DNA from 2 places in the Streptomyces sp. NPDC002640 genome. Region 1 is predicted to be linked to the other one. Evidence: predicted binding sites of a transcription regulator. Region 1 holds the regulator's gene; the other holds the start of a gene.
What was found. Region 1 encodes HrcA, which represses chaperone genes, less so after heat shock. Its sites were predicted from a motif close to TTNGCACTCNGNNNNNCNGAGTGCNAA; they were not measured.
Positions count from the first base shown of each region.

Region 2: the regulator HrcA is predicted to act here: its motif matches at 1,719-1,745, upstream of groL (chaperonin GroEL).

Region 1 is NZ_JBSFVZ010000015.1:94,535-100,034, reverse strand. Features, by position in the region: gene ACWD3O_RS20505 (MBL fold metallo-hydrolase) at 1-733, opposite strand, end outside; gene hrcA (heat-inducible transcriptional repressor HrcA) at 893-1,909, shown strand; gene dnaJ (molecular chaperone DnaJ) at 1,910-3,052, shown strand; gene ACWD3O_RS20490 (16S rRNA (uracil(1498)-N(3))-methyltransferase) at 3,165-3,914, shown strand.
Region 2 is NZ_JBSFVZ010000003.1:306,716-312,215, reverse strand. Features, by position in the region: gene thrC (threonine synthase) at 1-372, shown strand, start outside; gene ACWD3O_RS06085 (MoaD/ThiS family protein) at 428-706, shown strand; gene ACWD3O_RS06080 (cold-shock protein) at 1,149-1,352, shown strand; gene groL (chaperonin GroEL) at 1,908-3,530, shown strand; gene ACWD3O_RS06070 (NADH:flavin oxidoreductase) at 3,784-4,920, shown strand; gene ACWD3O_RS06065 (hypothetical protein) at 5,022-5,500, opposite strand, start outside.

The sequences.
Region 1 (5,500 bases):
CCACGGCCCCGTGCCCCGGCACGTACAGCGCGTCCTCGCCGCCCAGCTCCAGCAGCCGGGTGAGCGCCGCCGCCCAGCGTGAGGGCACCGCGTCCGGGCCGGCCTGCGGGGCGCCGGACTCCTCGACCAGGTCGCCGCAGAACACCACCGGCCGCGGTCCGGGCACCAGCACCGCGAGGTCGTAGGCGGTGTGCCCCGGCCCCACGTTGGCCAGCAGCGGCCGGACGCCGCCGCCCAGGTCCAGCACGTGGTCGTCGTGCACCTCGTGCCCCGGCGCGGTCAGCAGCTCCAGCGCGCCGTCCGCCGCCTCCGCGGTCAGCCCGTTGGCCACCGCGTCGGACCGCAGCGCGTCCCGCCCGTCGTCCGAGGTGAGCGGCGCGCCCGCGCCCACCGCCGCGAACACCTCCGCCCCGGCGAAGACGCAGGTGCCCAGCACGTGGTCGAAGTGCGGGTGGGTGAGCGCCACATGGGTCACCCGCCGCCCGGTGCCCCGCCCGGCGCCCTCCGGACCGGGGGCCGGCTGTCCCGCCCGCAGCAGCTCCTCGGCCTCCTGGCGGATCCGGGTGCCTTCCGCCACACTCGAACCGGCGTCCACCAGCAACGCCCCCTCGGCACCCGCCACCAGACCCACCGTGCAGTCCCACACCGGCAGCCGCAGCCGCCCCACTCCGGGGGCCAGCGGCTCCCAGCCGAGGTCTTCCCACCCACCAGGGGCTTCCCAGGTCACGCTCATGGGGCGACGCTATCGGGACCGCACGGCGACCGCCCTTGCCCGCGCCGTACCCCCCGGCCGTACACTGGCTGAGGACGACTGGCACTCGCGAAGGCAGAGTGCCAGTCGACGCAAGGGGCAGAAGCGGTGAGGCGGAGCCGACATCCGGAGGTGTGCGCGGTGCTGAGTGAACGCAGGCTGCAGGTGTTGCGCGCCATCGTCCAGGACTACGTCGGGACCGAGGAGCCGGTGGGCTCCAAGGCCCTCACCGAGCGGCACAACCTCGGTGTGTCCCCCGCGACGGTGCGCAACGACATGTCCGCGCTGGAGGAGGAGGGCTACATCGCCCAGCCCCACACCAGCGCGGGGCGGATCCCCACGGACAAGGGCTACCGGCTCTTCGTCGACCGGCTGGCCGACGTGAAGCCGATGACCCAGCCCGAGCGGCGGGCCATCCAGAACTTCCTGGACGGCGCCGTCGACCTCGACGACGTGGTGGCCCGCACGGTGCGGCTGCTGGCGCAGCTGACCCGCCAGGTCGCGGTTGTCCAGTATCCGTCGCTCACGCGTTCGGCGGTGCGGCATGTCGAGCTGCTGGCGCTCGCGCCGGCCCGGGTGATGCTGGTGCTGATCACCGACACCGGCCGGGTCGAGCAGCGCATGATCGACTGCCCCGCCCCGATCGGCGAGAACACCCTCGCCGACCTCCGCGCCCGGCTCAACAGCCGGACCACGGGACGCCGGTTCACCGACGTCCCGCAGCTGGTGCAGGACCTGCCGGAGGCCTTCGACCCGGAGGACCGCGGCACGGTCTCCTCGGTGCTCTCCACCCTGCTGGAGACGCTCGTCGAGCGGACCGAGGAGCGGCTGATGATCGGCGGCACCGCCAACCTGACCCGTTTCACACATGACTTTCCCCTCACCATCCAGCCCGTCCTGGAGGCCCTCGAGGAGCAGGTCGTGCTCCTCAAACTCCTTGGCGAGGCGAAGGATTCGGCCATGACCGTCCGTATCGGTCATGAGAACGAGTACGAGGGGCTCAACTCCACGTCCGTCGTGTCGGTGGGCTACGGTTCGGGCGGCGAGGCAGTCGCCAAGCTCGGCGTGGTCGGACCGACCCGCATGGATTACCCGGGAACGATGGGAGCAGTACGCGCAGTGGCACGGTACGTCGGACAGATCCTGGCGGAGTCGTAAGTGGCCACGGACTACTACGCCGTACTCGGCGTGCGCCGCGACGCGTCCCAGGACGAGATCAAGAAGGCGTTCCGGAGGCTCGCGCGCGAGCTGCACCCGGACGTCAATCCCGATCCGAAGACGCAGGAGCGGTTCAAGGAGATCAACGCCGCCTACGAGGTGCTCTCGGACCCGCAGAAGAAGCAGGTCTACGACCTCGGCGGCGACCCGCTCTCCCAGGCCGGCGGCGCCGGCGCGGGCGCGGGCGGCTTCGGGGCCGGCGGCTTCGGCAACTTCTCCGACATCATGGACGCCTTCTTCGGCACGGCCTCGCAGCGCGGACCGCGCTCGCGGACCCGCCGCGGCCAGGACGCCATGATCCGGCTGGACGTCGAGCTCACCGAGGCGGCCTTCGGGACCACCAAGGAACTCCAGGTCGACACGGCCGTGGTGTGCAACACCTGCCACGGCGAGGGCGCCGCGCCGGGCACCTCCGCGCAGACCTGTGACATGTGCCGCGGCCGCGGCGAGGTGTCCCAGGTGACGCGGTCGTTCCTCGGCCAGGTCATGACCTCGCGGCCCTGCCCGCAGTGCCAGGGCTTCGGCACGGTCGTGCCCAACCCGTGCCCCGAGTGCGCGGGCGACGGGCGGGTCCGGTCGCGCCGGACGCTGACCGTGAAGATCCCGGCCGGCGTGGACAACGGCACCCGGATCCAGCTCGCCGGCGAGGGCGAGGTCGGCCCGGGCGGCGGCCCGGCGGGCGACCTGTACGTCGAGATCCACGAGCTGCCGCACGAGACGTTCCAGCGGCGCGGGGACGACCTGCACTGCACGGTGACCATCCCGATGACGGCGGCGGCGCTCGGCACCAAGGTGCCGCTGGAGACGCTCGACGGGCACGAGGAGGTCGACATCCGGCCGGGCACCCAGTCCGGGCAGTCGATCCCGCTGCACGGGCGCGGCGTCACCCACCTGCGCGGCGGCGGACGCGGTGACCTCATCGTCCACGTCGAGGTGCTGACGCCGACCAAGCTGGACCCGGAGCAGGAGCGGGTGCTGCGCGAGCTGGCCAAGCTGCGCGGCGAGGAGCGGCCCACCGGGCAGTTCCAGCCCGGCCAGCAGGGACTGTTCTCCCGTCTCAAGGACGCGTTCAACGGGCGCTGAGGCGCCCCACCGGGAGCCGCCGCGGACCTCGTGCCGTGGCGGCTCCCGGTATTTCCAGCCCCCGTCGTACCTTTCCGACCGCCCACCCCGTTCCACCGCACCTGGAGGCGCCGTGACCGCCCCCGTCTTCGTCGTCGACGAGCTCGTCCCCGGCGGGCCCACGTTCCTGCTGGAGGGGCCCGAGGGCCGGCACGCCGTGTCCGTGAAGCGCCTCCAGCCCGGCGAGGCGGTGGTGCTCACCGACGGCCGGGGGCGCTTCACCGAGGGCGTCGTCCAGGCAGCGGAGGGCAAGGACCGGCTGCTCGTCGGCCAGCTCACCGAGGTGCGGGAGGAGCCGGCGCCGAGCCCGCGGATCACCGTCGTGCAGGCGCTGCCCAAGGGCGACCGGGGCGAGCTGGCCGTGGAGACCATGACCGAGACCGGGGTGGACGCGATCGTCCCCTGGGCGGCGGCGCGGTGCATCACGCAGTGGCGCGGTGAGCGGGGGGCCAAGGCGCTGGGCAAGTGGCGGGCCACGGCGCGGGAGGCCGGCAAGCAGTCGCGGCGGACCCGGTTCCCCGAGGTCGCGGAGCTCGCCAACGGCAAGTGGGTCGCGGAGCTGCTCGCCGGGGCGGACTTCGCGGCGGTGCTGCACGAGGACCGGGAGTACCCCGGGGAGCCGCTGGCGACGGCGGCCCTCCCGGCGGAGGGGGAGATCGTGCTGGTCGTCGGCCCCGAGGGCGGGGTCTCGCCGCAGGAGCTGGAGCTGTTCGCGGAGGCGGGGGCGGGGGCCTACCGGCTGGGGCGGAGCGTGCTGCGGACCTCCACGGCGGGGACGGCCGCGGTCGCCCTCCTCCTCGGCCGCACGGGACGCTGGTCCTAGCGGTCCCGCGGTCCTGGCGGTCCCGTGCCGTCCGCGCGGGCGTGCCGTACGCACCGCGGGCAAACGTGCCGCCGGGCGGCACGGGTGCGGGAAACCCCTGTTGGGGAAGGAGCCCGGGTGCTTAGGCTGACGGGGTGACTGAGTCTGCCTCGACGCTCGCTCCCGCATACCTCCGCTTCCCGCACCTGCACGGCGACCTCGTCGCGTTCACCGCCGAGGACGACGTCTGGGTCGCCCCCCTCGACGGGGGCCGTGCCTGGCGGGTCAGTGCCGACAACGAGCCGGTGAACCACCCGCGGATCTCCCCGGACGGCGCCCACGTCGCGTGGACCTCCACCCGCGACGGCGCCCCCGAGGCGTACGTCGCGCCCGTGGACGGCGGCCCCGCGCGACGGCTGACCCACTGGGGCGCGCCCACCACCCGGGTCCGCGGCTGGACCCCGGACGGACGGGTCCTGGTGACCTCCGCGCACGGACAGGCCACCCTGCGCCGTTCGTGGGCACGGGCCGTGCCGCTGGACGGCGGCCCGGCGGAAACCCTGCCGTACGGCCCCGTCGGCGACGTCGCGTTCGGCCCGCGCACCGTGCTGCTCTCCGCGCCGATGGGCCGCGAGGCGGCCTGGTGGAAGCGCTACCGCGGCGGTACCGCCGGCAAGCTGTGGATCGAGTCCGAGGACACGCCGGGCGAGTTCGCCCGCCTCCACGAGGACCTCGACGGCAACATCGAGAACCCCCTGTGGGTGGGGGAGCGCCTGGCGTTCCTCTCCGACCACGAGGGTGTCGGCGCCCTGTACTCCTCCCTCGCCGACGGCTCCGACCTGCGCCGCCACACCCCGGTCGGGGACGACGTGTTCTACGCGCGGCACGCCGCCACCGACGGCAGCCGCGTGGTCTACGTCTCGGCCGGCGAACTGTGGCTGCTGGACGACCTGGACGGTGCCGGGCCGCGCCGTCCGGAGATCCGTCTCGGCGGCCAGCGCCTCGACCTCCAGCCCTACCCCGTCACCCCCTCCCGCTGGCTCGGCGGGTTCGCGCCCGACCACACCGCCCGCGGCAGCGCCGTCACCGTGCGCGGCGCGGTCCACTGGATCACCCACCGCTCCGGCCCGGCGCGCGCGCTGGCCGCCGAGCCGGGCGTGCGCAACCGGCTGGCCCGCGCCTTCCGGGTGGACGGCGAGGAGTGGGCGGTCTGGGTCACCGACGCCGAGGGCGAGGACGCCCTGGAGTTCGCGCCCGCCACCGGGCCCGCCGCCGGAGGCCCGCGCCGGATCGCCGGCGGACGGCTCGGCCGGGTGCTGGGGCTCACCGTGGCGCCCGACGGCGGCCGGTTCGCCGTCGCCTCCCACGACGGACGGGTGCTGCTGGTCGAGCGGGAGAGCGGCGAGGTCCGCGAGGTCGACCGCAGCGAGAACGGCGACTGCTCCGGCCTGGTGTTCTCGCCCGACTCGGCCTGGCTGGCCTGGTCCCACCCGGGCGTCGGCGCGCTGGCCCAGCTCAAGCTGGCCAACACCGCCGACCTGTCGGTGGTCGAGGCGACCCCGCTGCGGTTCAGGGACTTCTCGCCCGCCTTCACCCCCGACGGCAAG
Region 2 (5,500 bases), on a different contig from region 1:
GACGTGGTCCGCCCGCAGAAGCCGGACACCATCGCCAAGTCGCTGGCCATCGGCAACCCGGCCGACGGTCCCTACGTGCTGGACATCGCCCGCCGCACCGGTGGCGCGGTGGAGGACGTCACGGACGAGGAGGTCGTGGCCGGCATCCGGCTGCTGGCCCGCACCGAGGGCATCTTCGCCGAGACGGCGGGCGGCGTGACCGTCGGCGTGACGCGCAAGCTGATCGAGAACGGGCTGCTGGACCCGACGCTCACCACCGTCGTCCTCAACACCGGTGACGGCCTCAAGACGCTGGACGCGGTCGCCGACCAGGGACTGACCGCCACCATCCGTCCCAGCCTCGACTCCTTCCGTGAGGCCGGCCTCGCCTGACCTCCGCCCCGCCAGCCCCGTACCCAGCCTCACCGTGACCGGAGGTCAGACCCCCATGAGCGTGACCGTTCGCATCCCGACCATTCTCCGCACCTACACCGGCGGCCAGGCCGAGGTGAGCGCCGAGGGCGCGACCCTGGGCGAGGTCATCGCCGACCTGGAGAAGAACCACACCGGCATCGCCGCCCGCGTCCTCGACGACCAGGGCAAGCTGCGGCGCTTCGTCAACGTCTACGTCAACGACGACGACGTGCGGTTCGAGCAGGGACTGGAGACCGCCACCCCCGCGGGCGGCAGCGTTTCCATCATTCCCGCGGTGGCCGGCGGCGCCTGATCGCTTTCGCTTTACCCGCGCTTTCCGTATCGCCCTCCCCCGTTCATGCCGGCGTCGCATACCGCCGCCGACAGGGGAGGGCGATTCTGCATGATTGGGCGCGGTACAGTTGGGGTACCCCGCGCCGAACTCGGGCCGGGCGTCGATGAGTTCCTGCCTCCGGCCCGACAAGATGCAGCCAAACTCCGCGGGTCCTTTGCGCGGTTCGCTCCTTCTGTCCGCCCGGACTTGCCCTGAATTCCGGCGATTTCTCGGCATACCGCTGACCGGGCCCCACCAGAATTGTCGTCCGATTGACCTGTTGCAGAGGGCAGTTGGGCAGATACATTCAGCCGCGGTCGACGCGTTCCGGCGCACGCCCGCCGCCTGGGCGGCGGGTGAGGTCTGACCCGGATCCGCGAAGTGCGGATCTGTGCAAGGGCCAGTAATAGGGGAGTTAGGCATGGCTCAGGGCACCGTCAAGTGGTTCAACGCGGAGAAGGGGTACGGCTTCATCGCGGTCGACGGTGGTGCGGACGTCTTCGTGCACTACAGCGCGATTCAGATGGACGGCTACCGCACCCTCGAGGAAGGCCAGCGGGTCGAGTTCGAGATCTCGCAGGGCCAGAAGGGGCCGCAGGCGGACATGGTCCGTTTGGCCGGCTGAACGCAGCGACCGAACATCCTGACGTGACGTAGGGCCCGCACCCCCTCGGGGGCGCGGGCCCTACGCCGTGCCCGCGCCCCGTCGGTCCCCGCCCCCTCCCTCGATCCCCGTCCTTCCCCCTCCGTGCCTCGTCCTGCTCGGGCGTCCTCGCCGCGGCCCACGACCGGCGGCCCGCGCCCCGCGACCCACTCCCACGCGCCGCCGCGGGGACCGCTGCGGGACGGGGCCGCACCCGGCCCGCGGCGGGCCTCCCGCCGGGTGCCGGTTGCCGCCGGGACGCTGCGGATCCTCGCCGCCGTCGCCGGGCCGCTCCTCGCCCGGTGGGGTGTCCGGAGGGCGGAAAACAGGGCGGGATTCCGGGAGCGTCTTGCACTCGGCAGGGTCGAGTGCTAATCATTGCGTTAGCACTCTGAAGGTGAGAGTGACAACGATGGACCGGGTCGGTGAGGTCCGCGTTGCCGAGGCGGGAAGGAACCGTCCGGCACGCAGGCCGTCCGTCGCGGGCGCGGGCGCGGTCCGAAGGAATCACCCCCAGTCCTGGGAGGACCACTTCACATGGCCAAGATCATCGCGTTCGACGAGGAGGCACGGCGCGGCCTCGAGCGCGGCATGAACCAGCTCGCGGACGCCGTCAAGGTGACGCTCGGCCCCAAGGGCCGCAACGTCGTCCTCGAGAAGAAGTGGGGCGCCCCCACGATCACCAACGATGGTGTCTCCATCGCCAAGGAGATCGAGCTCGAGGACCCGTACGAGAAGATCGGCGCCGAGCTGGTCAAGGAAGTCGCCAAGAAGACGGACGACGTCGCCGGCGACGGTACGACCACCGCGACCGTTCTCGCCCAGGCGCTGGTCCGCGAGGGCCTGCGCAACGTGGCGGCCGGCGCCAACCCGATGGCCCTGAAGCGCGGCATCGAGAAGGCCGTCGAGGCCGTCTCCGGCGCCCTGCTCGAGCAGGCCAAGGAGATCGAGACCAAGGAGCAGATCGCCTCCACGGCGTCCATCTCCGCCGCCGACACCCAGATCGGCGAGCTCATCGCCGAGGCGATGGACAAGGTCGGCAAGGAAGGCGTCATCACGGTCGAGGAGTCCCAGACCTTCGGTCTGGAGCTCGAGCTCACCGAGGGCATGCGCTTCGACAAGGGCTACATCTCGGCGTACTTCGCGACCGACATGGAGCGCATGGAGGCGTCGCTCGAGGACCCGTACATCCTCATCGCCAACTCCAAGATCTCCTCGGTCAAGGACCTGCTCCCGCTCCTCGAGAAGGTCATGCAGTCCGGCAAGCCGCTGCTGATCATCGCCGAGGACGTCGAGGGCGAGGCCCTGTCGACCCTGGTCGTCAACAAGATCCGCGGCACCTTCAAGTCCGTCGCCGTCAAGGCCCCGGGCTTCGGCGACCGCCGCAAGGCCATGCTCGGCGACATCGCCATCCTCACGGGCGGCGAGGTCATCTCCGAGGAGGTCGGCCTCAAGCTGGAGAACGCGACCCTGGACCTCCTGGGCCGCGCCCGCAAGGTCGTCATCACCAAGGACGAGACCACCATCGTCGACGGTGCCGGCTCCGCCGACCAGGTCCAGGGCCGGGTCAACCAGATCCGCGCCGAGATCGAGAACAGCGACTCGGACTACGACCGGGAGAAGCTGCAGGAGCGCCTGGCGAAGCTCGCCGGCGGTGTCGCGGTCATCAAGGCCGGTGCCGCCACCGAGGTGGAGCTCAAGGAGCGCAAGCACCGCATCGAGGACGCCGTCCGCAACGCGAAGGCCGCCGTCGAGGAGGGCATCGTCGCCGGTGGTGGCGTGGCCCTGCTGCAGGCCTCCCAGGTCTTCGAGAAGCTGGAGCTCGACGGTGACGAGGCGACCGGCGCCAACGCCGTGCGCATCGCGCTCGAGGCCCCGCTGAAGCAGATCGCCGTCAACGCCGGCCTCGAGGGCGGCGTCGTGGTGGAGAAGGTCCGCAACCTCACCCCGGGTCACGGCCTCAACGCCGCGACCGGCGAGTACGTCGACCTGATCGCCGAGGGCATCATCGATCCGGCGAAGGTGACCCGTTCCGCGCTGCAGAACGCCGCCTCCATCGCCGCGCTGTTCCTCACCACCGAGGCCGTCATCGCCGACAAGCCGGAGAAGGCCGCCGCGGCCGCTCCGGGCGGCATGCCGGGCGGTGACATGGACTTCTGAGCCTGACGGCTCGAGGTTCCACGGTCCGCGACCGGACCACGCGTGACGCCCGAGGGCGGCACCCCCACCAGGGGTGCCGCCCTTCGGCGTTCCCGGCGCCCGCGCCCCTCCCCTCATGGATCGGGACGTGAGGCGGGTCTCGCGGAGGCGGGAATGCCAGCGCATACCGACTGGTTCGCACAAGTACGCGGACGCTCGCCGGACCGGTGGGCGCCCGCGCCGCCATGACTGTCCCTCCCCCAAGGAGCCCCACGTGACCGTCACCTCCGGTGCCGAGATCGCCGACCGCGCCTCCCGCGTCCTGTCCCGCCCGCTCACCGTCAACGGCATGACGCTGCCCAACCGCCTGGTGATGCCGCCGATGACCCGGAAGTTCTCGCCGGGCGGCGTGCCGGGCGAGGACGTGGTGGCGTACTACCGGCGGCGGGCCGCCGCCCAGGTGGGCCTGATCGTCACCGAGGGCACCTATGTCGACCGCCCCGCCGCCGGGGACAGCACCCGGGTGCCGCGCTTTTACGGCGAGGAGCCGCTGGCCGGCTGGCGCAAGGTCGTCGAGGCGGTGCACGCCGAGGGCGGCAAGATCGTCCCGCAGCTCTGGCACGTCGGCATGACCCGCCCGGACGGCCGCGGCGCGTTCCCCGACGCCCCGTCCGAGGGCCCGTCGGGCCTCCTGCTGAACGGCGAGGCCTCGCCGAACGGCCGGACGATGACCCAGGAGGACATCGACGCCACCGTCGCCGCCTTCGCCAAGGCCGCCGCCGACGCCGAGCGCGTCGGCTTCGACGGCATCGAGCTGCACGGCGCGCACGGCTACCTGATCGACCAGTTCCTCTGGGAGCGCACCAACCGCCGCACCGACGCCTACGGCGGCGACGCCGTCGCCCGGACCCGGTTCGCGGTGGAGATCGTGGAGGCGGTCCGCGCCGCGGTCTCGCCCACCTTCCCGGTGATCTTCCGCTTCTCGCAGTGGAAGTCCGACGCGTACGACGCGAAGCTGGCGACCACGCCGGAGGAGCTGGAGGCGGTGCTGCGCCCGATCTCCGAGGCCGGTGTGGACGCCTTCCACGCCTCCACCCGCCGCTACTGGCTGCCCGAGTTCGAGGGCTCCGACCTCAACCTGGCCGCCTGGACGAAGAAGCTGCTGGGCAAGCCGGTCATCACCGTGGGCTCGGTCGGCCTGGACGGCAACTTCACCGACGCCTTCACCGGCAAGGGCGCGCCGGTGCGGGCCGTCGACGACCTGCTGGACAGCGTGGAGCGCGAGGAGGTCGACCTGATCGCGGTCGGCCGCGCGCTGCTCCAGGACCCCGAGTGGGGCGCCAAGCTGCTCGGCGGGCGGACGGACGAGATGACGCCGTACGACGCGGCGTCGCTGATGCGCCTGCACTGACCCGCCGGCGGCCGCCGGCCACCGGCCGGAACCGCACGACGGCAGGACAGAAGGGGCCGACCGCGCACACGCCGCGGTCGGCCCCTTCCGCGTGGGCCCGGTCAGCCCATCGGCTCGACGGGGACGATCCGTGGCTCGCCCCAGACCCGCAGCACCTCGTAGTCGGTGAACTCGTGGACCAGCCGGTACGCCATGGCCGGGCGCGGGCCGCGGCGTTCGGCGGCGAGGAAGAGCTCGGCCTCGCGCCGGTCCCGGCGGGGCGCCCCGCACAGCTCCCAGGCCCGCCCGTTCCACGCCTCCGGCAGCCAGCGCTGCTGCGGCTGCGGGCGGTCGCCGTGCATGCCGTACCGCGAGGGCACGGGGTCGGCCGGGCGCTCCGGCACGGGGCCGCCGCTCAGCCGGGCCCGGCGGCCGCTGCGGCGGCGGGTCTCGCACAGCAGGCAGAGGTCGGGGGCGCTCCGGTCCACCGGACCGTTCGGGTGCTCCGGGCAGCGGGTGGCGGGGGCGGCCGTGGTGACCGTCTCCTCCAGCAGCTCCATCGCACGCCGCAGGTCACCCTTCAGCTCGTGCAGCTGCGAGT